DNA from 2 places in the Bacillus paramycoides genome. Region 2 is predicted to be linked to the other one. Evidence: a T-box and tRNA genes for the amino acid it is inferred to sense, from the RefSeq annotation. Region 2 holds a T-box; the other holds one or more tRNA genes.

Region 1 (6,047 bases), 420 kb from region 2:
GTCCCTATCCGTCGTGGGCGTAGGAAATTTGAGAGGAGCTGTCCTTAGTACGAGAGGACCGGGATGGACGCACCGCTGGTGTACCAGTTGTTCTGCCAAGGGCATAGCTGGGTAGCTATGTGCGGAAGGGATAAGTGCTGAAAGCATCTAAGCATGAAGCCCCCCTCAAGATGAGATTTCCCATAGCGTAAGCTAGTAAGATCCCTGAAAGATGATCAGGTTGATAGGTTCGAGGTGGAAGCATGGTGACATGTGGAGCTGACGAATACTAATAGATCGAGGACTTAACCATATAATATGAAGCAAATGTTATCTAGTTTTGAAAGAATACAAAAAAACTTGTTGACTTTCAAAGTTAAATAAGTTATAATGATTCTTGTCTTAAATGAATACAGTCTGGTAATGATGGCAGAGAGGTCACACCCGTTCCCATACCGAACACGGAAGTTAAGCTCTCTAGCGCCGATGGTAGTTGGGACCTTGTCCCTGTGAGAGTAGGACGTTGCCAGGCAAAATGGAGGATTAGCTCAGCTGGGAGAGCACCTGCCTTACAAGCAGGGGGTCGGCGGTTCGATCCCGTCATCCTCCACCATATATGTTGGAGGGGTAGCGAAGTGGCTAAACGCGGCGGACTGTAAATCCGCTCCTTCGGGTTCGGCAGTTCGAATCTGCCCCCCTCCACCATTCTTAATTAATGGGCTATAGCCAAGCGGTAAGGCAACGGACTTTGACTCCGTCATGCGCTGGTTCGAATCCAGCTAGCCCAGCCATTAAGAGCCATTAGCTCAGTTGGTAGAGCATCTGACTTTTAATCAGAGGGTCGAAGGTTCGAGTCCTTCATGGCTCACCATTTTAACAAAATATGCGGGTGTGGCGGAATTGGCAGACGCACTAGACTTAGGATCTAGCGCCTTTGGCGTGGGGGTTCGACTCCCTTCACCCGCACTTTTAATAAAATAACTCATACATGTCTTGCGGAAGTAGTTCAGTGGTAGAATACAACCTTGCCAAGGTTGGGGTCGCGGGTTCGAATCCCGTCTTCCGCTCCAATTTCCAATATGACATGCCGGGGTGGCGGAACAGGCAGACGCACAGGACTTAAAATCCTGCGGTGGGTGACCACCGTGCGGGTTCGACCCCCGCCCTCGGCACCATATGCGCCCGTAGCTCAATTGGATAGAGCGTTTGACTACGGATCAAGAGGTTAGGGGTTCGACTCCTCTCGGGCGCGCTTTTATTAACGGGAAGTGGCTCAGCTTGGTAGAGCACCTGGTTTGGGACCAGGGGGTCGCAGGTTCAAATCCTGTCTTCCCGATTTTCCCAAAAAACATGGGGCCTTAGCTCAGCTGGGAGAGCGCCTGCCTTGCACGCAGGAGGTCAGCGGTTCGATCCCGCTAGGCTCCACTTTATTTATTATATGTCTCGGAGGTATACCCAAGTTCGGCTGAAGGGATCGGTCTTGAAAACCGACAGGCGGTGAGAATCGCGCGGGGGTTCGAATCCCTCTACCTCCTCCATTTTCTTTTTAAATGGTTTAGACATAAATAATATAATATTTCTTTTTCCTTCATGGAGGTATACCCAAGTTCGGCTGAAGGGATCGGTCTTGAAAACCGACAGGCGGCGAGAGTCGCGCGGGGGTTCGAATCCCTCTACCTCCTCCATTTTTTCTAAAGTAAATATTTTATCATCGCGGGGTGGAGCAGCACGGTAGCTCGTCGGGCTCATAACCCGAAGGTCGCAGGTTCAAATCCTGTCCCCGCAACCAAATGGTCCCGTGGTGTAGTGGTTAACATGCCTGCCTGTCACGCAGGAGATCGCCGGTTCGACCCCGGTCGGGACCGCCATTTATGTTGGCTCGGTAGCTCAGTCGGTAGAGCAGAGGACTGAAAATCCTCGTGTCGGCGGTTCGATTCCGTCCCGAGCCACCATTTTTTTATGCCGACTTAGCTCAATTGGTAGAGCAACTGACTTGTAATCAGTAGGTTGGGGGTTCAAGTCCTCTAGTCGGCATCCTTTAGGGGCATAGTTTAAAGGTAGAACTGAGGTCTCCAAAACCTCCAGTGTGGGTTCGATTCCTACTGCCCCTGTAAAGTATATGGGCCTATAGCTCAGCTGGTTAGAGCGCACGCCTGATAAGCGTGAGGTCGATGGTTCGAGTCCATTTAGGCCCACCATATATATTATTCCGCAGTAGCTCAGTGGTAGAGCTATCGGCTGTTAACCGATCGGTCGTAGGTTCGAGTCCTACCTGCGGAGCCATGGCCCGTTGGTCAAGTGGTTAAGACACCGCCCTTTCACGGCGGTAACACGGGTTCGAATCCCGTACGGGTCATAAAAAAAAGAGTCAGCATATTGCTGACTCTTTTTTATTGTGCGTTCATTCTCCTTTATCAACTGATTTTCCTGAAATAAATAAAGGGATTTAGGAAAAGCTATGGTATGTATAAAAAGGAGGAGATACAAATGACACGAGTGAGAGACTTGATGAGCACTCATATTGTACAGTGTACACCGTTAGACAATGTATATGAAGCCGCTGTAAAGATGAAAGAAGAATCGATTGGATTGATCCCAGTTGTTGAAAATGAACAAGTTGTTGGTCTTGTTACGGATCGAGATTTAGTTGTTCGAGGAATTGCTGAAAAACATCCTGGATCTAATAAAATTACAAATGTAATGACAACAAACATTGTTTCAGTTTCTCCAGATGATCCTATTGAAAAGGCTACAGAGTTAATGGCACAGTATCAAATTAGACGATTGCCAGTAGTTGAGAGTGGTCAACTCGTTGGGATGTTAGCACTAGGAGATTTAGCTATAAAAGAATCGGCAGATGATCAAGCGGGATTTGCTTTAAGTGAAATATCAGAGCATACGGAATGAAGTGAGACTTTAATTAGTGGAATAAGTTACGTATAAAAATCAGATACATTATTCTAGTATATAGGGTTAAGCTAATATGTTAGCATGATGTATCTGAGCCATTATATAATAAGTATACAGTTAGCAATTTCGACAGTTTATTTAAATTTGTCATTCCTAATTTTAAATAAGAGAAAAAATGATATACTGATAGATATAAGTATTATGAGGGATTTCGAATATAACAATATTTATTATTAATGATTTAATAATGGATTAATATTTCCTATGTAGACAAAAGGGAAGGGGAATTATATGAGGGTTATACAGCGCGATCCAAATTGGAATTTGGTTACAGATACATATATAGAACCAAATAATTTCGCTGAATTATTTTCTTTACTTGTACCTTGTCATCCAAAAGGTGAAGGGAAAGAAAGAACTATATTAGTGTGGAAAGAAAAAGAATTTTATAAAGAAGAAAATTTAGCGGCATTTATCGTATATGGAATGGATAAAGCAAAAAATTTACCACAGTTTCATAAAGATGAAATTCCAACTTTAGTACGTATTCTTCGTTTATGCCAAGAGATTGGCTGGTATGAAGAAGCGAATACTTTTATGGTAAATCAAGGCCTAGCTGAGTTTGTTCACACTTCATTGGAATATGAAACGTGGGATCTTTTGACACAAGCGGTTGCTTTAAACTATTTAATTATTAAATATCGTATTGGTGAATTAACTGATGAAGATGTAGAAATTTGGGATAGAGTTAAATTTAATGAGAAATGTATAATGGACTGTAAACATCTATTATCCCATAAAGAAGTATTAGAATTTACATTCTTTTATATGTGTAAGAGAGCTAAATCTCTATCAAAAGAGCAATTAAATAGTGATATGATGAGTCTAGCAATGTATTGTAATACTTTTGTATATGACTTATATACACATGACTTATTACGAAAATATCGTAAGTGTACAGACTTCCTATCATACTATGGACCTAGTCAAGCGGTGTTAGCTTGTCAAAGAGCTGTACTTTCTCAAATTTCAGATCGATTAGACCCACTCAAGACTACTCATGTAGATGATTATCTATATGTAATGAAAGATATGATGGAGCACATGACGATAGGAATAATGGATCGATATGATCATTTCATCGGAAAACTATTATCATATGTGCCATTTTTCGAAATGATTCAAGTTCCACAACATGCGTATTATTGTGAAGAATTATTGTATATTTGTAAGGGCATTGAATATAAAGAAGAAATATTACGCAATTATATATTTATACAATTACATGATTGTTTACCATCATTCTTTAAACTATTTCTTAAAAATAAGCGTTATGCAACGATTCATGATATTCTGTTCTATTGGTGTGATGATGAACAAAGAATGAGCTTAGAGAAAAAATATAATCTTAGCTTTATTTATGAAAAATATGCTTGCGGATAAAGAGCATTTTCTATATAAATTAAAAAGGATCTCAATTGTGAGATCCTTTTTAATTTATATAGAAAAGTAAGGAGAATGTAATTAAGACGAGAAATAACATTCCATAAAGGAGAAATTGTGCCGTATAGCTTCCTTGTATACCAAAAAAAGTATTTGTTTTTTTGTATAAATTCAATATATATTTTAGCGGATTATCTTTGAAAGATTGATACACAGTGTCTCCTCTTTCTAAGCTTCTTGTTCGTGTTTTTTGTTATTAGGAACATGAATGTATCTAGCTATGAATAATAAAACAGCCATAAAAAATACAGGAAATACGGTAGATAAATAAAAACCATTACTAATAATATTTGCTATTAGGGCACTTAATAGAAAGATGGCATTATAAATATGGGCAATTTTTTGTTTTAGTTGAACTTGAAAAGATTCCATCATAATTTCTAAAGCAACAAAAGCAATGATAATAGACAGAAATACAGTATTTGTATTGTAAATGATTAAACAACAGATTAAACCTAAAAAGGCTAAGTATTCAATTAAGAGAGGTATATTGATATTGCGTGGCATACAATTTACCTAACTAAATATGGCAGTGGGTTTACTGCATTTGTTTTTTCAAAATTCCATTCTCCATTGTGTAATTCAAAATGAAGATGTTGCCCGTATGAATGACCTGTGTTTCCCATATGACCTACTAATTGTCCAGCTTGTACTTGATCACCAGCTTGTACAGTGCGATCTTTCATGTGAGCATAGACTGTTGTATATAATTTCCCGTTTATTTGATGGGCGATGAACACAACATTGCCATAGCTAGCTGAATAATATGATTTCACAACTTTACCTGCCGCCGCCGCTTGGATAGAGACGTTACCTGGAGCTGCAATATCTATACCATAATGCATTTGTTCCCAGCGCATATCAAAGGTTGAGCTAATTTTTCCTTGTGTAGGGAATTTGAAAACTGCTGGAATGGAAGTAGGTTGAGCCGTTTGAGCTTGTGATTGCGTTTGGTTTTGCACCACATAATGTTTTGCGACATATCCGTACCCTGTACCAAAACGAATTTTATACCAAGTTCCTACAGTTTCTACTACTTGTAATTGTGTACCATTTTGTAATGAACCAAGCAGTGCACTACTTGTACTAGCGTTGCTACGTACATTAAGTTTAGGTGTTGCAACTGTGTATTTCGTATTATTTTGAACTGTGAGGCCTTTCACTAAAGCCTGTGAACCATTAGAAACGAATGCTTTTTGTACATAACCTGTTTTGCCATTATGTAAAATTTTATACCACTCGCCTTGTTCTTCTTCAATGGTAACGAATTTCCCATTTGGTAATACATCTAAAATTGAAGATTCTAAATTAGGTTCAGAACGAACGTTTAATGCATTGGCATTAACGATATATTGATTATTAGATTGAAGTTTGTTTTTTAGTAGAATAGAATCTTTTTGTACGTAACCTACTTTATTATTAACAGACACTTTATACCAACCATTAGTTGTTTCAAGTATGTTCACTTTCGTATTAAAGCGAATTGTATCAATTGATGAGCTATTTGCGTTATCTTTTGTATGTAAGGCTACTTGATCAACTTTTACATATCCAGTTTTCACATTAGATAATTGTTCAGCATTGGCTGTTTGTACATTTGTTTCTCCCATAGAAGGAAGTAAAGAAGCAATTGCGACAGTAGTTGCTGTTAAAGC
Region 2 (25,153 bases):
TAAAACAGCAATCGTTGAAGGATTAGCACAGCGTATTGTGAAGAAGGATGTACCTGAAGGATTAAAAGATAGAACAATCTTTGCATTAGATATGAGTGCGCTTGTAGCTGGAGCGAAATTCCGTGGTGAATTTGAAGAGCGTCTGCAAGCTGTATTAAATGAAATTAAAAAGAGTGAAGGACGCATTTTATTATTCATTGATGAACTTCATACAATCGTCGGAGCTGGTAAAACAGAAGGTGCGATGGACGCAGGGAATATGTTAAAACCGATGCTTGCACGCGGTGAACTGCATTGTATCGGGGCGACAACGTTAGATGAATATCGTAAATATATTGAGAAAGACCCAGCGCTAGAAAGACGTTTCCAACAAGTATTAGCAGAAGAACCAACTGTTGAAGATACAATTTCCATTTTACGTGGTTTAAAAGAGCGTTTTGAAATTTATCATGGTGTAAATATTCACGACCGCGCGATTGTAGCAGCATCTGTTTTATCAGATCGATATATTTCGGATCGTTTCTTACCAGATAAAGCAATTGATCTTGTCGACGAAGCATGCGCAACGATTCGCACAGAAATCGATTCTATGCCGACAGAATTAGATGAAGTAACGCGCCGCATTATGCAGTTGGAAATTGAAGAAGCGGCTCTTGGAAAAGAAAAGGACTTTGGTAGCCAAGAACGTCTAAAAACGTTGCAACGTGAATTATCGGATTTAAAAGAAGTTGCAAGTGGTATGAGAGCGAAATGGGAGAAAGAAAAAGAAGATATTCACAAAGTTCGTGACTTACGTGAACATTTAGAGCGTCTGCGCCGTGAATTAGAAGAAGCAGAAGGGAATTACGATCTAAATAAAGCAGCGGAACTTCGCCACGGAAAAATTCCTGCAATTGAAAAAGAGTTAAAAGAAGCAGAAGAAATGGGTGCGCATAATAAACAAGAAAATCGTTTATTACGTGAGGAAGTAAGTGAAGAAGAAATTGCTGATATTGTTTCACGCTGGACTGGTATTCCTGTTGCAAAACTGGTTGAAGGTGAACGTGAGAAATTGCTACGTTTAGAGCAAATTTTATCAGAGCGTGTCATCGGACAAGAGGAAGCGGTAAGCTTAGTATCAGATGCAGTTCTTCGTGCACGCGCTGGTATTAAAGACCCGAACCGTCCGATTGGTTCCTTCATTTTCTTAGGACCGACTGGTGTTGGTAAAACAGAACTTGCAAAAACGTTAGCGCAGTCATTATTTGATAGTGAAGAGCAAATGATTCGTATCGATATGTCTGAGTATATGGAGAAACATGCTGTGTCACGCTTAATTGGTGCGCCTCCTGGATATGTTGGATATGAAGAGGGCGGTCAATTAACAGAAGCAGTAAGACGTAAACCGTATTCTGTTATTTTGTTAGACGAAATTGAAAAAGCGCATCCAGAAGTATTCAACATTTTATTACAAATGTTAGATGACGGTCGCATTACAGATTCGCAAGGACGTACAGTAGACTTTAAAAACACGGTTATTATTATGACTTCAAATATTGGATCTGCTCATTTATTAGATGGATTAGAAGAAGATGGCTCCATTAAAGAAGAATCAAGAGAACTTGTAATGGGACAATTAAGAGGACATTTCCGACCAGAGTTTTTAAACCGTGTCGACGAAATTATTTTATTCAAACCTCTTACAACGAATGAAATTAAAGGTATTGTTGATAAAATTGTAAAAGAATTGCAAGGTCGTTTAGCTGACCGTCATATTACAGTAGAATTAACAGACGCAGCGAAAGAATTTGTTGTAGAAGCTGGATTTGATCCGATGTACGGAGCTCGTCCGTTAAAACGATATGTACAGCGTCAAGTTGAGACGAAATTAGCGAGAGAATTAATTGCAGGTACGATTATGGACAGTAGTCATGTAGTAGTTGATGTAGCAAATAACGAATTAGTCGTGCATGTGAAATAAAAAAAGAGTTCGGATAAAATCCGGACTCTTTTTTAGTGTTGTTCTACTGGCTCGTTTGGAATTGCAGCTGAAATTGCTAGTACTAATACCGCAAGAACAACTGAGAAAATAGACGCTTGGTTAAAATCGTATGTACCGCCAGTCATAGAGCCGATTACGTAGCTCATCATATGTACAAGCAAGAACGACCAAATTAATGCCCAAATGAAACGCATATTTTACACCTCTATTCGTTCAATCTGTCCTTATTGTAACACAATTGAAAAAAGAATATAGAAAAATATTTGTAGATTTTTCAACGCAAATTTGCATTCCGTTCATACATTATAAAAGAGTACTTTTATACGTTTAGAAAATAAGGCGGGGGAAAAATGAGTATTACAGAACGTTTTTTTTACTTAGAAAAAGAACCATGTGTCATTTATTTACCGGAGAAGCCAAACGGATTTTCTGTAATGCTTCTCGGTGATTACAACTACTTTATTGAGAATGGTACAAGTTTATGGACACAGCATGCAGGTAGATCTTATTTTTTACATGGCCTTATTGAGGAAGGCTATACGGTCTTTTCTTCTAATTTATACGGAAGACATTGGGGAAATGACCAATCTGTTCGTCTAGCAAAACGCTTATATGATGTTGTATTGAGAAAAGAGACATTGAATGCGAAAATGCACATTATGGCAGATGGTATGGGTGCACTTGTAGCACTTGAAATGATGAACAAATACCCTGAATGTATACGCTCTGTCATTATGTTAAATCCATGTTTAGATTTACCAGAATATGTAGAGTTTGAGAAAGAGCATAAGTTTTTTTACAAGAGACTCGTAAAGGAATTATGTTTGGCGTATGATTCCAAAGAAGCAGAATTAGAATCAAAAATAAATAAGAAATCATTTACGCTTCTTCCGTCTTGTGTACCTGTTAAAGTTTTCGTATCAACACAAGAAAAAAGAGGGAGAAAACAGTTGTTACGTAAATATGAGAAAATGAGGCAATTCAATCAATGTGATACTTCTGTCTTATTCCATCTGCAAGATGTGAAATATAAAATGGTCAGGCAAACGACTGATTTCTTTAAAAAATATGAAGAAGAATTGTGAAGCTCCCATATACATAAATGAGGAGCTATTTGTTTCAAGGAGAAAGGGTTGGTGGTATGGAACGCGTGCTAATTATAGGTGCACTTACGTTTGTAGGTTATCACCTTGTGAATAAAATGATTGCAGAAGAAGTAGAAGTGTACGGTCTTGATTTTGATGAATTCGAGAACATGACAAAGATTAATGAAGAGAAATTATTGTTAATTGGGCGAAATGCGTTATTTACGTATTACTCGATAAGAGATGAAGAGGGATGGAAATCAGTAGAAGAAGAGAAGTTCGATACAGTTTACTTTTGCTTGTATGAACCAAATCAACAAAGTGGCTTTCGGAATGAAAGAGTTATATTACAGTATTTAAAGCGAATTGTAAGACTATGTGAAGAACATAAAGTGAAGTTAAATCTAATTTCTTCTATTGAAGTAGGAAACGTAGATGAATCCGAAAATAAACGTTTATTTTCGAAAGTGGAAGAAGGATTGAAAAAAGGAGAGGCACAATATAGTGTATTTCGAGTTCCTACATTATATGGGCCATGGCAACCATCTTTTATGATGTATCATCAGCTCATTTTATCAGAACTGGGTGAGAAAGAGTGCCATTATGCGAGTGAGGAAAACGGAAGAGATCTACTGTACGTTGAAGATGTATGTGAATACTTATGGGAAAATGGAATGAACGAGGGGCATCTCGGTATATACAATTTACTTAGTGGCAAAAAATCATTATGGAAAAAAGGTATGAATCTTTTACGTGCAGAGGATAAAGTAAATAAAGAGAATGAAGAAGAAAGAGATAAAGCTGTAGAGGTGATTTCGATAAAAAGAAACACGCCGTTAGAATACGGTTTAAATAAACAATTAGCGCATATGAAAAAATATAAAGAGTTATACGAAGGGTAGCGAGCGTGTTACACTATGTATGTGAAAGTTTTAATGGAGAGGAAGAACGTAATATGAATGAGAAAAGCATGCAATTTTTACAAATCGCAATGAAGCATTTACCAGAAGCAAAGGCCATTTTAGATGATAATGGAATTGCGCTTGATATGGAAAAAGCACAACCAGTATTAGAGTTATTGATGAAAGTTATGAACGAAGCATATGAGCTTGGGAAAGCAGATCAAGAATAAAAAGCATCTTTTTAGATGGAAGAGAGGCCCGAACCGTAAGTAGAAGCGGTTCGGGCTTTTTTATATTTGGAAAGAAACAGGAAAAGGTATGTTTCTGTTTCTTTTCATGAACAATAAGGTGAATAATGCGCTCGCTTTATGTTTTAGCTGAAATATATTCTAGACAAAAATACATTTATGTTTTAAAATTAGTACCAAGTCATAATAATTGATATAAAACGGAGGGCTGCGATGTGAACGTGGGCATTTTAGGGATCGGAAGATATGTGCCGGAAAAAGTAGTCACAAATCACGATTTAGAGAAAATAATGGATACATCTGATGAATGGATTCGTACGAGAACAGGGATTGCGGAAAGACGCATTGCCGATGATACAATAGATACTTCATATATGGCCGTAGAGGCTTCTAAAAAAGCGCTTGAAGATGCAGGGATTAGTGGAGAGGATATCGATCTTATTTTAGTAGCGACAGTAACGCCAGATCGTGCTTTCCCAGCAGTAGCTTGTGTCATTCAAGAAGCAATTGGCGCAAAACATGCAGCTGCAATGGATTTAAGTGCAGCATGTGCTGGTTTTATGTACGGAATGATTACAGCGCAGCAATTTATTCAAACGGGAACTTATAAAAATGTATTAGTAGTTGGTAGTGATAAGCTATCTAAAATTGTAGACTGGAACGATCGAAATACAGCGGTACTATTTGGAGACGGAGCTGGTGCGATCGTAATGGGAGCTGTTTCAGAAGGGAAAGGCGTTCTATCTTTCGAATTAGGAGCAGACGGAAGTGGCGGTAAGCATCTTTATCAAGACGAGTATGTTATGATGAATGGCAGAGAAGTCTTTAAATTTGCCGTTCGTCAACTTGGAGATTCTTGTCTTCGCGTTTTAGATAAAGCTGGTCTTACGAAAGAAGATGTGGATTTCTTAGTACCGCATCAAGCGAATATTCGTATTATGGAATCTGCAAGAGAGAGATTAAATTTACCACAAGAAAAAATGAGTATGACAATTGAGAAGTTTGGTAATACATCAGCTTCTTCAATCCCGATTGCAATGGTAGAGGAATTGCAAAATGGACGTATTCAAGATGGGGATTTAATTATACTTGTTGGTTTTGGCGGTGGATTAACATGGGGAGCAGTCGCTCTTCGTTGGGGTAAATAAGGACTGAGAGAAAAAAGGAGTGTATTTTGTATGGAAAAAAAGAGGGTCGTAATTACAGGACTAGGAGCTGTTACACCGGTCGGTACAGATGTTGAAACAGCGTGGGAAAACATTAAAAAGGGTGTATCTGGAATCGGACGACTTACAAGAATTGATCCGGAACTATTTCCAGCAAAAGTAGCAGCAGAAATTAACGACTTTGAAGTCGAGAAATATATTGATAAAAAAGAAGCGCGCCGTATGGATCGCTTTACACAATATGCAGTAGCAGCAGCGAAAATGGCAGTTGCAGATGCAAAGCTTGAAATTACAGAAGAAAACGGACCTCGTATTGGCGTTTGGATTGGCTCTGGTATTGGCGGTATGGAAACATACGAAGAACAATTTAAGATTTTTACTGAGAAAGGCCCGCGCCGCGTGAGTCCATTCTTCGTACCGATGATGATTCCAGATATGGCAGCAGGTCAAGTATCGATCGCAACAGGGGCAAAAGGAATTAACACTTGTTCTGTAACGGCTTGTGCATCTGGTGCAAACTCAATTGGTGATGCATTTAAAGCGATTCAGCGCGGTGATGCGGATGCAATGATTACGGGCGGGGCAGAGGCGCCGTTAACAAGTATGGCATTCGCAGGATTTAGCTCAGCGAAAGCATTAACATTCAATGAAGATCCAGCAACAGCTTGTCGTCCATTCGATAAAAACCGTAGCGGTTTCGTAATGGGTGAAGGTTCAGGTATTTTAATTCTTGAAGAATTAGAGCACGCATTAGCTCGAGGTGCTCACATTTATGCGGAAATCGCTGGTTACGGTGCAACTGGTGATGCATTCCATATTACAATGCCGGCTCCTGGCGGTGAAGGCGGCGTGCGTGCAATGCGTCAAGCTTTAGCAGATGCAGGTCTACAGCCAGAAGATATTGATTACATTAATGCGCATGGTACAAGTACGGATGCGAATGAAAAGTATGAAACGATGGCAATTAAAGAAACGTTCGGTGAGCACGCGTATAAAGTAGCGATCAGCTCAACGAAGTCAATGACAGGTCACTTATTAGGAGCAGCTGGTGCTGTTGAAGCGATCTTCTCTATTAAATCAATTACAGACGGAGTAATTCCTCCAACAATTAACTATGAAACACCAGATCCAGAGTGTGACTTAGATTACGTACCGAATAATGCGAGACATCAAGAAGTAAACGCAGTGTTAAGTAATTCACTAGGATTCGGTGGCCATAACGCAGTATTAGTATTTAAAGCGTATAAATAATAGATGAGATAAGGAGTTTTTTCGCATTATATTGCGAAAAAACTCCTTATTTATTTTTACGCCTTTGTCTCCTTTTGCATATACATAAGAAAAAGGAGGGATAAAGATGGGGATTGTTGAAACTGCTGAGTGGTTACATCTATATTACGGACGGCCAGAAAAGCTATGTGAGAAGTTTACGAAGTATATTCCATTGCCAAAAGAAAGATTGTATCGCTTTTTAATTTCTAAAGGTATGTATCGTCCGGTTATGCGAGGAGAACAAGAAATTAAAGAGTTAGAGAAAAAGGAAGTTTGGAAAGAATTACGTACGGAGTATGAGAAACTAAAAAATTGGTTAAAAGGTCCGGATGTCCCTGTCTTTATTTTATTATCAGATTCCTATAATCGAACTGTACAAGAAGAGTATAACGGCAGAGCTGGATTATCGATGCGTCACGTTATTTTCTTATTCGTATGTGGACGGAATTCAGTGGAAGAATTAAAAGTCTTATTAGCGCATGAATATCATCATATATGCAGGTTACATCAAATTGAGACGAAAGAAACAGAGTATACATTACTTGATACGATGATTATGGAAGGATTGGCTGAACAAGCAGTAACTGAAAGATATTCAGAAAAAAACAATGCACCGTGGACGACGTACCTTTCAAAAGAAGAAGCTATTTATTATTGGAAAAACGTTGTACATGAAAGAATAAGTATAAAACGAGGAACAAGGGAGCACGACATCTTATTAAATGGATTTCATTCTTATCCGAAGATGCTTGGCTATGCACTTGGATTTCATATTGTCAAAGATTGTGTAACTTTGGAAGGAGAAAATACACTTTCTTTATTATCTATAGATGCAAAAGAAATATTGAATAAAGCAAATACATTTCATATATAAAAAAACAGGATCTCTATTTCCTGTTTTTTTAGTATTAATAGAAGAAAAAATAATAATTAGAATATATTTCCTTAGGTGGAATAAAGTTAAGAAAAATTGAACATAATGATTGATACAAACAGTAGTGAAGTGAGGGGTAGTGAATGTTATATCTACATGATGTATGGGTAAATTGGTTTGAAGGTGAAGAGAATGGGTATAACGTTTGTCATTTTTACGAATGGCGGAAAGATGATACGATTGAGCTATTAGATCAAGTGCCATTATTAAAAGTAGATGCCACATTATATCATTACATCGAGAACGAATTGTTAGAGCTTCCGCAAAAAATGTTGGAAGACGTACATCATAAGGCTTATATTCGTAAAAATCATGAACGTTTGCAGCAAGAGTATTGCTTTGTAGTTACAGATGGAAAAGGAATTATTGCGATCGACACAATTGGTTACAATGTGCCAATTCGAAAGAGCAGACTTATACCGCGCCAAGAGCAGATGGTATATGAGATGGTAGAAAACGTACAAGCAGAAAAGTATGAGTTCCAAGTAGAAGAAATGGAAAAAGAACATCATATTTTATCACCATCACCTTTCATTATGAATGGCTTAACTCGTAAAGAAAGACAGCTTAAACAATTATTATTTATGGCGTTAGATCAATTACATACAACGAAAAATACAGCAGAAATCCGTTATTGGTTCACAGAGTGGGATCCATCAGCATACGGAATGGTTCAACATATGGAATTTGAAGATATTTGGGCTAAGCTTTATGAGGAAGCGAAAACGGGTTGGTCTGAGAAGCACGAACAATTATGCGAGCGTCTCGTAAAAGGACAGCCATTTTTTGAAAAGTTATGGGAAATGGAAAACGAGCAAAAGGTAAATTAAAAAACCGCCAATTGGCGGTTTTTTTTATTTGTTGTAACTTAGCTCGGGCGGCAAGAATGTTCGGTGGCTTCGCTTTATATGAAATCCAGCTCCGGCTCCTAGCCCTTCGCTTTATATGTTACCTACGTTTTCTGCTTAGTCCCATTGCGTTTTCTACTTTGCGTAGTTGTTTGAATGCAACTCGGTTTGCTTTTTCGGCACCTTTGTCTAGAATTTCATCTAGTTCTGGTGAGTTGATTAGTTCGTTATATTTATCTTGGATTGGACGAATTGCTTCTACGACTACTTGCGCTAAGTCGCCTTTGAAGTCGCCGTATCCTTTTCCTTCGTACATTGCTTCGATTTCTTCTACTGTTTTGCCAGAGAATGAAGAGTAGATTGTTAATAAGTTAGAGATGCCAGGTTTGTTTTCTTTATCGAATTTCACAATACCTTCAGAATCAGTTATAGCACTCTTAATTTTCTTTTCAATTGTTTTTGGTTCATCAAGCATGCTGATCATTGATTTTGGATTTGGATCAGATTTACTCATTTTCTTCGTAGGTTCTGTTAATGACATAACGCGAGCTCCTACTTTTGGAATACGAATTTCAGGAACAGTGAACACTTCACGGAAGCGCTTGTTGAAACGCTCTGCTAGGTCACGTGTTAATTCCATATGTTGTTTTTGGTCATCGCCAACCGGTACAATTTCCGTGTTGTAAAGTAAAATATCAGCAGCCATTAATGGTGGATACGTTAGTAATCCAGCTGGTACTGAATCCCTACCGGATGCTTTATCTTTATATTGTGTCATACGCTCTAATTCTCCAACGTAAGCCACTGATTGCATAATCCATCCTAGTTGAGCGTGTGCTGGTACTTCTGATTGTACAAATAAAGTAGCTTTTTCAGGATCGATGCCGCATGCTACATAAAGTGCAGCGAGGCTGCGGATGTTTTTACGAAGTTGTACGGGATCTTGAGGTACTGTAATCGCATGTTGGTTTACAATACAGAAATAACAGTCGTGTTCATTTTGAAGCTCTGTAAATTGCTTCATAGCTCCTAAATAGTTTCCAAGTGTAATCGTTCCACTCGGCTGAATACCAGAAAAGATAACTGACATAAGTAATTCCTCCTAAATTTGAATACGTGCTGGGGAAGAGAAGGCAAACAAAAAAGCCCATTCATCCCTAAAAACTATAGGGACGAATGGACCGCGGTACCACCCTAATTATTTCACTACTGTGAAATCTCTCTAATCCATAATAACGTTTGGATATAACGCCAAAGCCTACTACTTTCGGTTCGGTTTGGTGCTCAAAAGCCCATTCCATACTGTACAATTACTTGTTCACACCAGCCACAAGCTCTCTGAAATTGCCTCAATATGTACTCTTCTTTATCATCGCATACATATAAATTTATTTATTGTTACCTGAGCTCTTTTAATATGAAAGAACTAAAGTTTTATAACAAAATGTTTTGCTGATTATTATATCATATGGGATAGTGTTTGCAAACTACATCAAAATAGTAAAGCTAATGAGGGTCGAGAATAACCCAAGAACGATACCGGTAATGCAAATTGGATACGTCCATTTGAATGAATATGTTTTATAAATACGTTCTTTCTTATCGGTAGGTTCCTCTACTTCTTCAATTAAAGAGTCAATTTTTTTGTTCGTACCAAACACTCTTTGGAAGGCGTAAATTGTTACGTTAAAAAATCCATTTTGAAATATGAATAAAAAACCGCCTATAAGAATAAAAAATAGTGCGATATAAAACGATATGTTGACAAAATTCAACAAAAATTGCGATGAAACGAGGAATGCGCCAATACTAGAAGCGATTATCGCTATGAAAATTAGTATACAAGTATGAAAAAAAACTTTATTCAAAATGTTCCCCTCCGTCAAAATATTACTAGAATTATTATACTATAAAAGCTATAATATGTACTAGAATTAATTTTTTGAAAATTATACGCAATTAAAGGTCTGATTTTAAGATGATGGTAGCAATGTTAACGTATCCCTTTACAAAAAAATAAAAATATAAACATTTTATTAAAAATTTTAACAAAAAAACAAAAAACTATATTCACAATTGTTATATTATATGTATAATGAAAATTGTAGAAACTTGGAGATTATTCTTTCAATTCTACTTTTTTACAAGTGAGGGTACAGGAAGTGCAATTAGGGGAGGCAACACAACATGAAGAAAAAGATACCGTTATTACTTGCATCGACGTTGACAGTCAGTATGTTAGGAGCTTGTAGTTACCAAAAAGAGGATAATAAAGCAGGTGCAAAAGACAAATCCTCAAACAAGCAAGTGCTAAATCTAACTGAAACAGCTGAAATTCCAACTATGGATACGACGTTATCAACAGATGCAACATCTTCTAACATCATGAATAATACAATGGAAGGATTATATCGTCTGGGGAAAGACGATAAACTTGTTCCAGGTGTCGCTAAATCTTATGAGAAATCAGAGGATGGCAAAAAGTATGTATTTAAGTTACGTGAAGATGCGAAATGGTCTAATGGTGAACCTGTAACAGCGAAAGACTTCGTTTATTCTTGGCGAAGAGCTGTAGATTCAAACACGGGTGCCAAGTTTGCTTACATACTATTTGATGTTAAAAATGCGGAGAAAGTTAACAAAAAAGAATTACCAGTTGAAGAACTTGGTGTAAAGGCAATTGATGATCATACACTTGAAGTGGAATTAGATAACCCTGTTCCTTATTTTGTAAGTTTAACGGTCTATCCAACATTGTATCCTTTGAATGAAAAGTTTGTAACAGAACAAGGAGCAAAATTTGGATTAGAATCCAATACGACACTTTATAATGGTCCATTCGTATTAAATGAATGGAAGCATGAACAAAGCTTCAAACTTACGAAGAATCCAACGTATTGGGAAAATAAAGAAGTAAAACTTGAGGAAATAAACTTCAATATTGTTAAGGATCGTTCAACTGCTATAAATTTATATGAAACGAAAGCGATTGATCGTGTCGTATTAACATCAGAGTTTGTAGATAAATACAAATCAGATGCTGACTTTAAAACGATTAAGAGACCATCTACACAATTTATTCGCTTAAATGAAAAGAATAAATTTTTAGCAAATAAAAATATCCGAAAAGCAATTGCAATGTCCTTTGAACGTGAAAATATCGGAAAAGTGATCTTAAACGATGGTTCAGAGGGGATATATGGTTTTGTTCCGAAAGGCTTAGCAAAAAGTCCGAATGGAAAAGACTTCCGTGAAGAAAACGGAAGGCTTATAAAAGAGGATATTAAAGAAGCGCAAAAATACTGGGAAGCTGGTAAAAAAGAACTTGGTGTAGACAAAGTAGAGTTAGAGCTATTAAACTTTGATACTGATGATGCAAAAAAAATCGGAGAGTATTTAAAAGGCCAATTCGAAAAGAACTTACCAGGTTTAACAGTTCCAACAAAAATGCAGCCATTTGCACAAAAATTAAAACTTGAAGCAAGTGGAGATTATGCAATGTCATATGCGGGATGGAGTCCAGATTATATGGATCCAATGTCATTCCTTGAAATGTATACGACAGGTAATGCGCAAAACAAAGTAAATTATGCAAATGCAGCGTATGATGATTTAATTAAAAAAGCGAAAACAGAAGTTGATGTACAAGCTCGCTGGGATGCATTATTACAAGCAGAAAAACAATTGCTTGAAGATGCAGCGATTGCTCCAGTATACCAACCTGGAAAAGCATATTTACAACGTAGTTCAATTACTGGCCTATTAGAACATAAATATGGTGGGGAATTTAGCTATAAGTGGGTTGAACTCAAAAACTAAAAATGGTTTCCATCATGAATAAGGGTATATGCCTATGATGGGCATGTACTCTTATTTTAAAAAAATAAAAGTAAGAATATTTAAAACTATCTTATTGCTTTTGAGAAAAACGGGGAGGTGCTTGACTATGGGACGTTATGTATTAAAACGTTTCGTGTACATGGCTTTGACATTATTTTTAATTACTACACTGACTTTCTTTTTAATGAAATTACTTCCGGGTTCTCCGCTGAAAAACCAGGAGAAGTTATCACCGGCACAAAAAGAAATCATTCTTGAAAAATATGGCTTAAATGATCCAGTACCAGTTCAATATGCACGTTACTTAGGTAACTTAGCAAAAGGTGATTTAGGGGTATCATTCCAATATGATAACCGTCCAGTAACAGACATGATTGTGGATCGCATTGGACCATCAGCACAACTTGGTTTACAAGCGATTATATTAGGTACATTTATCGGTTTAATTTTAGGAATCGTTGCGGCACTTCGTAACAATACGTGGGTCGATTATGGGGCGACAATTATTTCCGTACTCGGGATGTCGGTACCATCATTCGTATTCGCCGCATTACTACAATATTTCGTAGGGGTAAAACTTGGATGGTTCCCAGTAGCATTCTGGAAAGGACCAGAGTTTACAGTAATGCCTACAATTGCTTTATCGATGGCAGTTATCGCAACAATCGCACGTTTCGCTCGTGCAGAGTTAATTGAAGTTATGCAAGCTGACTACATTTTAACAGCGAAAGCGAAAGGAATTAGCCAAGGCGTTATCATTATTAAACACGCACTTCGTAACGCGTTAATTCCAGTTGTAACAATTTTAGGACCAATGGTTGCAGGTTTAATTACAGGAACATTAGTTATTGAGCAAATTTATGCTGTACCTGGACTAGGGGAACAGTTCGTTAAATCTATTACAGTGAATGACTATACAGTTATTATGGGAACTACAATTTTCTATAGTGCGATTTTCATCTTAGTTATTTTCATTGTTGATATTTTATACGGAATTATTGATCCTCGAATTCGTTTAGCGGGAGGGAAAAAATGATGAAAGATGTACAAAAATTATCTCCAGATTTATTTCAACAAGCCAATCAAAATAATGTGGATAATGAAGTCATTGCCCGTCCAAGCTTAACGTTTTGGCAAGATGTAAGAAGACGTTTGTTCCAACATAAAGGAGCAATGTTCGGTTTAGTTTTATTAACGCTTATTATATTACTAGCAATTTTAGGACCGATGGTAAGTAAACACTCCTATAAAGAGCAAGACTTAGGTCGTGCGAAATTACCACCGAAAATTCCTGTTATTGAAAATGTTCATTGGCTACCATTTGACGGTACAGATCAATATGGTGTTGATCAATATGAAAAACGTGATATTAAAGAGTATTTCTGGTTTGGTACAGATGATCTTGGACGCGATTTATGGACAAGAACATGGGAAGGTACGCGTGTATCATTATATATCGCTCTTTTAGCAGCAGCGATTGATTTAGTAATTGGGGTTGCATATGGAGGTATTTCAGCATTCTATGGCGGTAGAGTAGATAACATTATGCAACGTATTATGGAGATTATTAACGGTATTCCATACTTAATCATCGTTATTTTAATGGTAATCATTATGGGATCTGGTATATGGTCAATTACACTCGCAATGGCAATTACAGGTTGGATAGGGATGTCGCGTATCGTTCGTGGACAAATCTTAAAATTAAAAAACCAAGAATACGTATTAGCATCTCGTACATTAGGTGCAACAAATACACAATTAATTGTAAAACACTTAATCCCGAACGTAATGGGACCAATTATCGTAATGACAATGTTTACAATTCCAACAGCGGTGTTTGGTGAGGCGTTCTTAAGCTTCATCGGTTTAGGTATCCAGCCACCATTCGCATCACTTGGTTCTCTTGTAAATGACGGTTATAAATCAATTCAAACGTATCCGCATATGATGTTCATCCCTGCGGTTGTCATCAGTATATTAATTTTAGCGTTTAACTTAATGGCAGACGGATTACGCGACGCGTTAGATCCAAAAATGCGTAAGTAAAAGAGGGGAGAGGCAAAGATGAAAACATTGTTAGAGGTAAAAGATTTACAAGTCTCCTTTGATACACATGCAGGTGAAGTACAAGCTGTACGCGGCGTTACTTTTGATTTGAAAAAAGGAGAAACATTAGCGATTGTAGGAGAATCTGGTTCGGGGAAATCAGTTACTTCTAAAGCGTTAATGGGATTAATTCCGAATCCTCCTGGACGCATTAAAAATGGTGAAATCGTATTTGAAGGTCGTGACTTAACGAAATTAACAGAAAAAGAAATGCAACAAGTTCGTGGTAAAGATATCGCGATGATTTTCCAAGATCCAATGACATCATTGAACCCAACGATGACAATTGGAAATCAAATTATGGAAGGCCTTATTAAACACCAAGGGATGAGCAAAGCAGATGCACGTAAAGTTGCGTTAGAATTAATCGACCTTGTGGGTATTCCAAATCCAGAAGCTCGCTTAAAACAATATCCTCACCAATTCTCAGGTGGTATGAGACAGCGTGTAGTTATTGCGATGGCGTTAGCTTGTAACCCCAAATTATTGATTGCCGATGAGCCGACAACAGCGCTAGACGTTACAATTCAGGCGCAAATTTTAGAACTTATGAAGGACATTCAGCAAAAAACAGAAGCAGCAATCATTTTCATTACGCATGACTTAGGTGTAGTGGCGAACGTTGCGGACCGCGTAGCAGTTATGTACGCTGGTAAAGTTGTTGAAATCGGAACTGTAGATGAAATTTTCTACAATCCAAAACATCCATATACTTGGGGCTTAATCGCATCTATGCCAAGTTTAGACGGTTCAGAAGAAGAGTTATATGCGATCCCTGGAACGCCTCCAGATTTATTGAAGCCGCCAAAGGGGGATGCTTTTGCACCACGTAACCCGCAGGCATTGAAAATTGATTTTGAAATGGATCCACCTTTATTTAAGGTAAGTGATACACACTATGCGGCAACTTGGTTACTTCACGAGCAGGCTCCAGAAGTAAAACCGCCGGCAGTCGTTGAAAAACGCATTCTTCAAATGAAAGCAGGTGAACAACATGACTAAACAACGTGAGAAATTAATTGAAGTAAAAAACGTAAAACAGCACTTCGACGTGAGTGGTGGTGTTGTCAAAGCGGTTAATGATATTTCATTTGATATTTACCGCGGAGAAACATTTGGTCTTGTAGGAGAATCAGGTTGTGGTAAATCAACAACTGGAAGAACGATCATTCGTTTATATGATGCAACTGCTGGTGAAGTGTTATTCGATGGTGAAAATGTACATGGTAAAAAATCACGTGCAGAGTTGAAGAAATTCAACCGTAAAATGCAAATGATTTTCCAAGATCCATATGCATCATTAAACCCTCGTATGACAGTAGGAGATATTATTGCAGAAGGTATCGATATTCACGGACTAGCAAAAAACAAAAAAGAGCGTATGGACCGTGTTCATGAATTATTAAACACAGTTGGTTTAAATAAAGAACACGCAAACCGTTTCCCGCATGAATTCTCAGGTGGACAACGTCAACGTATCGGTATCGCTCGCGCACTTGCTGTAGAACCTGAATTTATCATTGCCGATGAGCCGATCTCAGCACTTGACGTATCAATCCAGGCGCAAGTTGTAAACTTACTGAAAAAGCTACAAAAAGAAAAAGGTTTAACATATTTATTCATTGCCCATGATTTATCAATGGTAAAATACATTAGTGATCGTATCGGCGTAATGTACCGTGGTCAAATCGTTGAGCTAACAACAAGTGATGAGTTATATGCGAATCCAATTCATCCATATACAAAATCACTACTATCAGCAATTCCGCTTCCAGATCCAGATTATGAGCGCAATCGTAAACGTATTGTATACGATCCATCTCAGCATAATTATGGTAGTGAAGAACCAACAATGCGTGAAATTCGCCCAGGACATTTCGTATTATGTTCTGAAGCGGAGTATAAGAAATATAAAGAGATTTATCAATAATAAAACAGCCAATCTTCCGTTATGGAAGATTGGCTGTTTTTCTACTATATAAACGGTTTTATTTTTAACATTTGTTTGTAAGTGAATACATGCATTTTGATTCAATAAGTATTACTGTGCTGGAACAGTAACAATCTCCTCTTGTTCTTCAGGTTTAACAAGTGCATAACGCTCCCAGGCTCTACTTTTCCAGCGGAAGAACATAATAATCGCACGTGTCCATTCATCAATAGCAATCGCTAACCAAATACCAACGAGTCCCATATCTAAATGGAAGGCGAAAAAGTAACCGAGTGGTAAGCTCATTAACACCATAGAGAATGCGCCGATTAAAACGGGGTACTTTGCATCACCAGCTGCGCGAAGTGAATTGATGATGACGATATTCATCGTACGCCCTGTTTCAAGTAATACACTTAGTAAAAGAACGCTTGCACCTAACGCAATAATGTGCGGATTATCTGTAAATAGTCCCATTAATTGTGTGCGGAATGTAATAACGAGAGCGACCATACATAAAGTGACTCCAATTGCCCACTTTACACTTTTCCATACGCGTTCATACGCTTCATCTTTTTCACCACCGCCAACGAGGCGCCCGATAATAATGGCGGTTCCCATGCCAATCGCAATAGCGAATAAATAAGTAAACATAGAAATGTTCGTAGCGTATTGTCTAGCCGCTAATGATTCCGTTCCTAAATATGTTGCATAGTATAAGAAGACAATTTGGCAAGCTTGATACATAACCTGCTCAAATGCAGATGGAATCCCGATCTTTAAAATTTTCCCGATGTATTCTTTTGATAAGGTAAAGTAATATAGTAATTTCACACGGTATTCCATAACGCGGTACAGTAACCAGAAGAAAATGATAAGTGCGATTAATCTGCTGACAGCAGAAGAAATAGCAGCTCCTTGCACACCGAGCTCTGGGAACCCAAATTTCCCGAAAATAAGTACGTAGTTTCCAGCGATATGAATAATATTCATTCCAAGTGAGATAAACATCGCTTGCTTTGTGAAGCCATGTACGCGGATAATTGCGGCTAATGAATTAATAATAGCCTGAAGGAAAATAGCCCCTCCGACGATGGATAAATAGCTTTGCGCATACATGAGTACATCGCCTTGTAAGTTCATTGCCATCATCATATGTTTTGAAAATAAAAGAAAACCAGCGCTTATAACGAGTCCGACCATTAAATTTAATGTGACGGCTAAAGCTGATATTTTAGATGCTTCCATAAAACGTTTGGAACCGAGGTATTGAGATACGACGATAGCTGCGCCGTTCCCGATGACTTCTAGTACCAAAATAGCGATATGGAGGTATTGATTCGCTGCACCAACCCCAGATACAGCATCGTCTGATAATGCACTTAACATGAAAGTATCAGCGATCCCCATTAACATAAATAGAAAAACTTCTAGAAAAATAGGCCATGTTAATAAGAATAAACTTAATTTCTCTGTCGGCCCGTTTTTTGCCTGAATTGCTGTCATGTCCGTCCCCTCTTTACCGATATCTATTTTTAGCAAAGTGTATCGTAACACACTTTCTTATCCTTTGCACTCATTTTAACCTACATATCTTTATTATGAAGGGGGCGCTATTTTATGATAAAAAGAGAAGGATAATTATGCAGGGAGTACTATAAAATATAAATTTTATTTTTCTCTGATAATTTAGAAAAGTTTAAAAATAATTGTTTTTAACACTTCAGTAAGGATAATAAGCAATATGAAACGTTTACAAAGGTTTATTTTTTAATAGAAAATTTTAATGAAATAGAAATATAAATATACAAAAAATATATTTGTGTGTATAATATGAATTATTAGAACATATATATATTTCTATTTGTTTGAAAATGAAAGGGCTAACATTTTTGTGGAGGGTGGAAATATGAAAAAAAAGATGCCAGTTTTTGTAGTATCAACAGTAGCGATGAGCATGATGTTAGGGGCATGTAGCTACCAAAAAGATGAACCGCAAGCGAACGCAAAAGGGGATAGCGGGAAAAGCGGTGCAAAGCAAGTCATTAATTTAATTGAAACGCAAGAAATTCCAACGATGGATCCAGCGTTATCAGCTGATGCGGTTTCTTCAAGAGTAATGACTAATACGATGGAAGGCTTATACAGTTTAGGAAAAGATGATAAGCTAGTTCCTGGTGTAGCGAAGGAATTTAAAAAGTCAGAAGACGGTAAAAAATATACATTTACATTACGTGAAGACGCAAAATGGTCAAATGGTGAGCCTGTGACGGCGAAAGATTTCGTATACGCATGGCAAAGAGCAATTAACCCAGATACAGCTGCGAAATCAGCGTACATTATGTATGATATAAAAAATGCAGAGAAAATTAATAAAAAAGAGCTGAGTCCGGATCAATTAGGTGTAAAAGCGATTGATGATCATACATTAGAAGTGGAATTAGACAATTCAATTCCATACCTTGTAGATTTAATGGTATATCCAATCTTCTATCCTGTGAATGAAAAGTTTGTAAAAGAACAAGGTACGAAGTTTGGTTTGGAAGCGAATACAACACTTTATAACGGACCATTTACATTAAGTGATTGGCAACATGAACGTAGCTTTAAAATGACAAAGAGCGCGTCATATTGGGACAATAAAGAAGTGAAGATTGAGGAAGTAAACTTTAATATTGTTAAAGATACGTCTACACCAATTAATTTATATGAAACAAACGCAGTCGATCGAGCAACGTTATTAGCGGAGTTCATCGATAAATATAAAGGAAAACCAGATTTCCAAACAGTAGAAGATACATCTGTATTCTTCCTTCGTTTAAATCAAAAAGATCCAGCGTTAGCAAATAAAAATATTCGTAAAGCAATTTCACTTGCTTTTGAACGTAAACCGTTCGTTGATACATTATTAAATAACGGTTCTAAGCCAGCAACAGGATTAATTCCTGATAACTTCATTAAAGGACCGGATAAAAAGGACTTCCGTGCTGTAAATGGAGATATTGTAAAACCAAACGTGAAAGAAGCGAAGAAATATTGGGAAGCTGGTAAAAAAGAGCTTGGTAAAAATGAAATCGAATTAGAGTTATTAAATGAAGATGTTGAATTATCGAAGAAAACAGGGGAATATTTAAAAGGTGAGTTAGAAAAGAATTTACCAGGTTTAACAGTGAAAATTAAACAACAACCATTCGCGCAAAAACTAAAATTAGAAGATGCAGGCGATTTTGTCATGTCATTCTCTGGATGGAGTGCGGACTTCCCAGATCCAATTACATATCTTGATATGTTTGTAACTGACGGATCACAAAATAAAATGAAATATTCTAATCCGAAATATGATGAGATCATCATGAAAGCGAAAAAAGATGGAAGCGATGTAAATGCTCGTTGGAAAAGCTTACTAGAAGCAGAGAAAATGTTACTTGATGACGCTGCGATTGTTCCAGTATATCAACGTGGTAGAGCATACTTGCAAAGAGATTCAATTAAAAATATGTACAACCATAAATATGGCGGCGATTTAAGCTTTAAATGGGCGTCAGTAGAGAAATAAGAAAAAAGCAGGTGATTGCCTGCTTTTTTTTAATACGTACGTTTCTTATAAATACCTTTCCCGCCAACTTGGTTCCAGCCAGATTGTACATCCAAACTTTTATTAACAAACTTCATCTTTTCTTTTCCGCCAAAGAGTTTTTCACCAATGCTATTTGTAATGACACCAATCAATGCTGTTATTCCGATGATGAGGGCAGCAACAGTGACAAAATCAATAAAAAAAGCAATCATTTGCAAATTCCCCCTTTGCCTGTCTGTATTTTTATTGTATGAGATAAAAGATGGAAAAGAAAGAAATGTCAGAAAAATATTCAATTTATTTTAGAAATCGTATGGACACGAATGAGAATGTTTGTTAAAATAAGAACAAGTGTTCTTTTTATTCTCACTTGTATAGTCTTACATTTCTTAATTGATTTATCAAAAAAAGGTAAGAAAACGTTCTCTTTTTCATAGAAAAGATTATAAGAGAATAACTATAAATCATATGAAAAATCTATGAAAAGCAAGCGTTAAGAGGGTTGAAGATTATTGTTAAAGAACAGCTGAAGTAAGTGTGATTATGTTACATAGCAGTGGAATACACGGAAGAGTTTTCTCAATTAGAAGGAAATTTACTGTATATTTCTTGCAAAATCTATTGTATAATGATTATAGAAGTTACTTATTAAAAGTAATTGTTGTTTGCTAAAAGTTGTTGCTTACATGAAATGCGATTTTTGCGCTTTGTTTTAAGACAAGGTATCGTGAAAAATTGCTGAATTTAGAAATTTAAACTGTAATTAGTACAGAATTTGTACTCTTTAAGGAGAGTGAGCTTTGTATGGTAACATTATATAGTTCTCCAAGCTGTACGTCTTGTAGAAAGGCGAAATTATGGCTAGAGGAAAATCATATTCCTTATACAGAACGTAATATTTTCTCAGATCCATTAACGATTGAGGAAATTAAAGAGATTTTACGTATGACAGAAAGCGGAACGGATGAGATTATTTCTACTCGTTCGAAAGTTTTCCAAGAATTAAATGTAAACTTAGAGTCTTTACCACTTCAAGATTTATATAAGATGATTCGTGACTATCCAGGGATTTTACGTCGTCCAATTATGATTGACGAGAAACGCCTTCAAGTAGGTTACAATGAAGACGAAATCCGTCGTTTCTTACCACGTACAGTAAGAACGTTCCAATTACGTGAAGCACAGCGTCTTGTAAATTAATTATAATAATATGAAAACCTTCTACCTATTATATAGTAGAAGGTTTTTTTTAATGTTTTATATTTCGTAATCGAACTCGTTGAACGATAAAGCCGATGCATAAAATGGTGAAAATAAATAAGTAAGGAATGCCTGCAGTGAAACTTGGGTTGTTATGAAAAAACGTTGCAAGTCTGTCTTCATGTGTGACCATTTTTCCTGCTGTATAAGCGAGAATTGCTGCCCCGCAATAAATGAGGAATGGAAAGCGTTCCATAAGTATTAAAATGAGTTTGCTGCCCCAAATAATAATCGGGATAGAAATGAGTAAACCGATTATTACGAGTAAAAATCTTCCGTGAGCTGCCCCTGCAATGGCAATAACGTTGTCAAATCCCATAACAAGGTCCGCGAATACAATTGTACGCACAGCTTGAAATAAAGTTGTTTTTCCTTGAATAGAAGAAAGATCGTTGCTATTATCAGTTAGTAAATTTACTGCAATTAATGTAAGTAAAACGCCCCCGATAAGTTGCAGAAATGGAATGTCGAGTAAATAGACAGCTAGTATAGTAAGGATAATTCTTAGTACGATTGCTAAAAGAGTACCAATCAAAATGGCTTTATTTCGTTTCGATTCAGGTAAATTTCGGCTAGCTAGTGCGATGACAATTGCGTTGTCACCACCTAATACAACATCGATACCGACAATCATTAGTACAGATGTTAAAAACTCTAAGTCCATTCGTCTGCCTCCATTTATGATGTTTTAATAAGCGAACTATATGTATGTGGTGAAGAGAGGGACTAAATCATCTTCTCTAATAAAAGTTTCACTTTATTACAGTGTACGGGGGAAGGTGGAAATGTATGTCCAAATTTTTTATAAGTGAGAAATCGCTATAATGATATATTTGTGTAGAGCATCGAATGAAGATAGGCATATAACTATTTTTGTAAAATAAATCGATTTTATTTCCATTCTGGAGAATCTTATCATAAAATGAGAGTACAAGAATCTATTGATTTGTCATATGAGTGGGGAATCCCTTCATAACAATTCTAAGCAGGAAGGGAGAGTTGTATTTTGGATATTGAAAGAATTAATGACCATACGATGAAATTTTTTATTACGTACATTGATATAGAGGACAGAGGCTTTAATCGTGAGGAAATTTGGTACGACCGCGAACGAAGCGAAGAGCTCTTTTGGGAAATGATGGACGAAGCTCGTGATCATGACGATTTCTTTATTGATGGACCGTTATGGATTCAAGTGCAAGCAGTCGATAAAGGGATTGAAGTACTTGTAACGAAAGCAGAGCTTTCAAAGGATGGACAAAAGTTAGAACTACCAATAGGTGTAGATAAAATTATAGACATTCCTCTAGATGAAGGCATTGAATCATTATTCCAGCAAGAATTAGTGGAAGAGGTAGAGGAACAAGCAGGAACAAACTTTAACGAAGATGGTACGTTTGGCTTTTTAATTAAGTTTAATGATTTTGAAGATGTCATTTCATTAAGCCACCGTCTTATCTTTGAAGATATAAAAGATGAGCTGTATTCATTTGAGAACCGCTATTATGTATATGTGGAATTCGATGAAGTGCTACATGATGAAGAAGAAATTGATCGCATTTTAAGTATTGTTTTAGAATACGGAGAAGAATCAACTTTAACAATTCATCGTGTAAGTGAGTATGGGAAACAAATTGTGAAAGAGCATGCGCTTGAAACAATTCGCAATAATTTTCCTGCTAAAACGTAGGCCGATTTCTGTAGTATGAAATCGGCTTTTTATATGAAGAATAGGAAAGCTTTCTTAGTAAGGAGGTAAGAGATGAAAAATACGTTAAAGTTGATTTTCTTTGTTTTACTATTGTTCGCATTATTTGTTTCGTTACGTATGTTTATTGACGTGGCATTTTATTCGGATGTAATCGGAATAAAAGATGTTTCAATTTTAGGTATTATTAGTATTTTATTTACGGTATCTGCATTTTTAATTGGCTGCGTTATTTTCTTAGAGAACCGTCATCCGTCTAAAACACTTACATGGCTCATTGTGTTAGGTATTTTTCCGGTATTTGGATTCTTCGCTTATTTATTATTCGGACAGAACTTTCGGAGGAAGAGAATGTTCCAAAAGAAGGCGTTGCTCGATGAACAAGCGTTTTTACAATATAAGGGGCATGAAGATTACGAGGAACGGATTTTGCGCAATCATAAGCATCAAGAGCTGTTATTTCGTTTAGCGGATCGCTTAGGAGCTTTAAATATTTCATTTCAAACTGAAACGAGAACATTAACAAATGGAGATGAAACGTTTCAGGCTATTATAGATGGATTAAAACGAGCGAAACATCACATTCATATGGAGTATTACATTGTGCGTGATGATAAGCTAGGGACAGAAATTAAAGATATTTTAATACAAAAATCTAAAGAAGGCGTAGTCGTTCGTTTTTTATATGATGCGGTTGGAAGTTTTAGATTATCGAATTCGTATATTGAAGAATTAAACGATGCAGGTGTCGAAATGATTCCGTTCTTTCCTGTGCGCTTTCCGATTTTAAACGATAAGATTAATTATCGAAATCACCGAAAAATCGTTATTATTGATGGAAATGAAGGATTTGTAGGCGGATTAAATATTGGTGATGAATATTTAGGGAAGGATAAGTACTTCGGCTTTTGGCGAGACACGCATTTATATTTGCGTGGTGAAGCTGTACAAAGTTTACAGCTTATTTTCCTTCAAGATTGGTTTTATATGACTGGTGAGGCTGTCCTCGCCCCTGAATATTTACAAGCGAAAGCAGTTGAGGGAGATCATTGGGGAGGCGTGCAGCTCGTTGCAGGTGGACCGGATAATAAATGGGAAACAATTAAACATTTATACTTTGCCATGATCGCTTCTGCTCGGAAATCCATTTGGATTGCGACGCCGTATTTCATTCCTGATGATGATATTTTATCCGCATTAAAGGTAGCTGCGCTTGCTGGTATTGATGTTCGTTTGTTAATGCCGAGTAAGCCTGATAAGCGCACTGTCTTTTATGCATCAAGATCGTACTTCCCAGAGCTTTTAGATGCAGGGGTAAAGATCTATGAATACGAAAAGGGTTTTCTCCATAGTAAAGTTGTCATTGTCGATTCTGATTTAGCTTCAATTGGGACAGCAAATATGGATATGAGAAGTTTTCATTTGAACTTTGAAGTAAACGCCTTTTTATATGATACAGATAGCATTCGAAAGCTTGTTCAAGATTTTAAAGACGATTTAGAAGAATCCAGTGAAATTCACGTCGATCGTTTTCATAAAAGGCGTCTGCATAGACGTATTGTTGAATCAACGTATCGGTTATTATCGCCATTATTATAAAAAGAGATGTCCGAAATTGGGACATCTCTTTTTTAAAAGGAATTTGTAATAAATTGTAGAATATAAGGAGCTGAAAGGGTGTGATTCCGATGTTTATCGCCAAAAGAGAAAACGGAGAGAAAATTCATCTACTCTATCATCATGATGAAGAGCTTTTACACCGTATGCGGAAAAGGGAAAGCTTCTATTGCATAGCTTGCGGGAAGGAAGTGCAAATGAAATTAGGGAAACAAAAAAGTTGGCATTTTGCTCATAAGAAAATGGATGCGTGTCTGGCCTTTTATGAAGCAGAATCTATGTATCATAGGCACGGTAAAGAATTGTTATATAGATGGTTCAAACGTCAAAACTTTCATGTAGATATAGAGCATTATTTGCCAGAGATTCAGCAACGACCAGATATTTTCATAGAGAGAGCAGGGAGAAAAATTGCAATTGAATACCAGTGTGCTAATCTCTCTATAGAACAACTGTACAAACGAACCTATTCGTATTGGCGAGCTGGCATACAGGTCATTTGGATCATTGGTGGGAATCAATTGAAAAAGCAATCTGCATATTGGATGAAATTCTCCTCCCTTATAGCTTTCTCCTTACAATCTTATCCTCAGCCACTTCTTATTTTCTTCTGTTCGAAACAAAAATCATTTATGAAATGCGCGTTTCTCACTTCATTTTCTACAAGCGTCTCTTT

The links. The T-box of region 2 lies ahead of trpS (tryptophan--tRNA ligase). A T-box ahead of a tRNA ligase gene usually reads a tRNA of that ligase, here a tRNA-Trp.
Region 1: it has a tRNA-Trp gene. The T-box ahead of trpS (tryptophan--tRNA ligase) is inferred to sense a tRNA for this amino acid. The anticodon was not compared.

The regions. Positions count from the first base shown of each region.
Region 1 covers NZ_CP152427.1:742,624-748,670, forward strand. The annotation lists rRNA gene AAG068_RS03715 (23S ribosomal RNA) at 1-292, shown strand, start outside; rRNA gene rrf (5S ribosomal RNA) at 396-511, shown strand; tRNA gene AAG068_RS03725 (tRNA-Val) at 517-592, shown strand; tRNA gene AAG068_RS03730 (tRNA-Tyr) at 601-684, shown strand; tRNA gene AAG068_RS03735 (tRNA-Gln) at 696-770, shown strand; tRNA gene AAG068_RS03740 (tRNA-Lys) at 775-850, shown strand; tRNA gene AAG068_RS03745 (tRNA-Leu) at 865-945, shown strand; tRNA gene AAG068_RS03750 (tRNA-Gly) at 975-1,049, shown strand; tRNA gene AAG068_RS03755 (tRNA-Leu) at 1,066-1,154, shown strand; tRNA gene AAG068_RS03760 (tRNA-Arg) at 1,158-1,231, shown strand; tRNA gene AAG068_RS03765 (tRNA-Pro) at 1,242-1,315, shown strand; tRNA gene AAG068_RS03770 (tRNA-Ala) at 1,332-1,404, shown strand; tRNA gene AAG068_RS03775 (tRNA-Ser) at 1,425-1,517, shown strand; tRNA gene AAG068_RS03780 (tRNA-Ser) at 1,572-1,664, shown strand; tRNA gene AAG068_RS03785 (tRNA-Met) at 1,692-1,768, shown strand; tRNA gene AAG068_RS03790 (tRNA-Asp) at 1,772-1,847, shown strand; tRNA gene AAG068_RS03795 (tRNA-Phe) at 1,856-1,931, shown strand; tRNA gene AAG068_RS03800 (tRNA-Thr) at 1,941-2,013, shown strand; tRNA gene AAG068_RS03805 (tRNA-Trp) at 2,020-2,090, shown strand; tRNA gene AAG068_RS03810 (tRNA-Ile) at 2,101-2,177, shown strand; tRNA gene AAG068_RS03815 (tRNA-Asn) at 2,188-2,262, shown strand; tRNA gene AAG068_RS03820 (tRNA-Glu) at 2,264-2,335, shown strand; gene AAG068_RS03825 (CBS domain-containing protein) at 2,467-2,886, shown strand; gene AAG068_RS03830 (DUF3965 domain-containing protein) at 3,181-4,332, shown strand; gene AAG068_RS03835 (hypothetical protein) at 4,561-4,899, opposite strand; gene AAG068_RS03840 (SH3 domain-containing protein) at 4,905-6,047, opposite strand, start outside.
Region 2 covers NZ_CP152427.1:1,156,466-1,181,618, forward strand. The annotation lists gene clpB (ATP-dependent chaperone ClpB) at 1-1,960, shown strand, start outside; gene AAG068_RS05975 (YjzD family protein) at 1,993-2,175, opposite strand; gene AAG068_RS05980 (hydrolase) at 2,332-3,066, shown strand; gene AAG068_RS05985 (NAD-dependent epimerase/dehydratase family protein) at 3,096-3,968, shown strand; gene AAG068_RS05990 (ComZ family protein) at 4,022-4,198, shown strand; gene fabH (beta-ketoacyl-ACP synthase III) at 4,432-5,364, shown strand; gene fabF (beta-ketoacyl-ACP synthase II) at 5,395-6,633, shown strand; gene AAG068_RS06005 (DUF2268 domain-containing protein) at 6,740-7,528, shown strand; gene AAG068_RS06010 (YjbA family protein) at 7,672-8,418, shown strand; gene trpS (tryptophan--tRNA ligase) at 8,537-9,526, opposite strand; T-box leader at 9,602-9,818, opposite strand; gene AAG068_RS06020 (DUF3899 domain-containing protein) at 9,924-10,304, opposite strand; gene AAG068_RS06025 (peptide ABC transporter substrate-binding protein) at 10,624-12,255, shown strand; gene opp3b (oligopeptide ABC transporter permease) at 12,383-13,312, shown strand; gene opp3C (oligopeptide ABC transporter permease) at 13,309-14,325, shown strand; gene AAG068_RS06040 (ABC transporter ATP-binding protein) at 14,344-15,387, shown strand; gene AAG068_RS06045 (ABC transporter ATP-binding protein) at 15,380-16,315, shown strand; gene AAG068_RS06050 (MATE family efflux transporter) at 16,427-17,872, opposite strand; gene AAG068_RS06055 (peptide ABC transporter substrate-binding protein) at 18,225-19,871, shown strand; gene AAG068_RS06060 (hypothetical protein) at 19,901-20,104, opposite strand; gene spx (transcriptional regulator Spx) at 20,697-21,092, shown strand; gene AAG068_RS06070 (TerC family protein) at 21,142-21,816, opposite strand; gene mecA (adaptor protein MecA) at 22,159-22,842, shown strand; gene AAG068_RS06080 (cardiolipin synthase) at 22,915-24,459, shown strand; gene AAG068_RS06085 (competence protein CoiA) at 24,540-25,153, shown strand, end outside.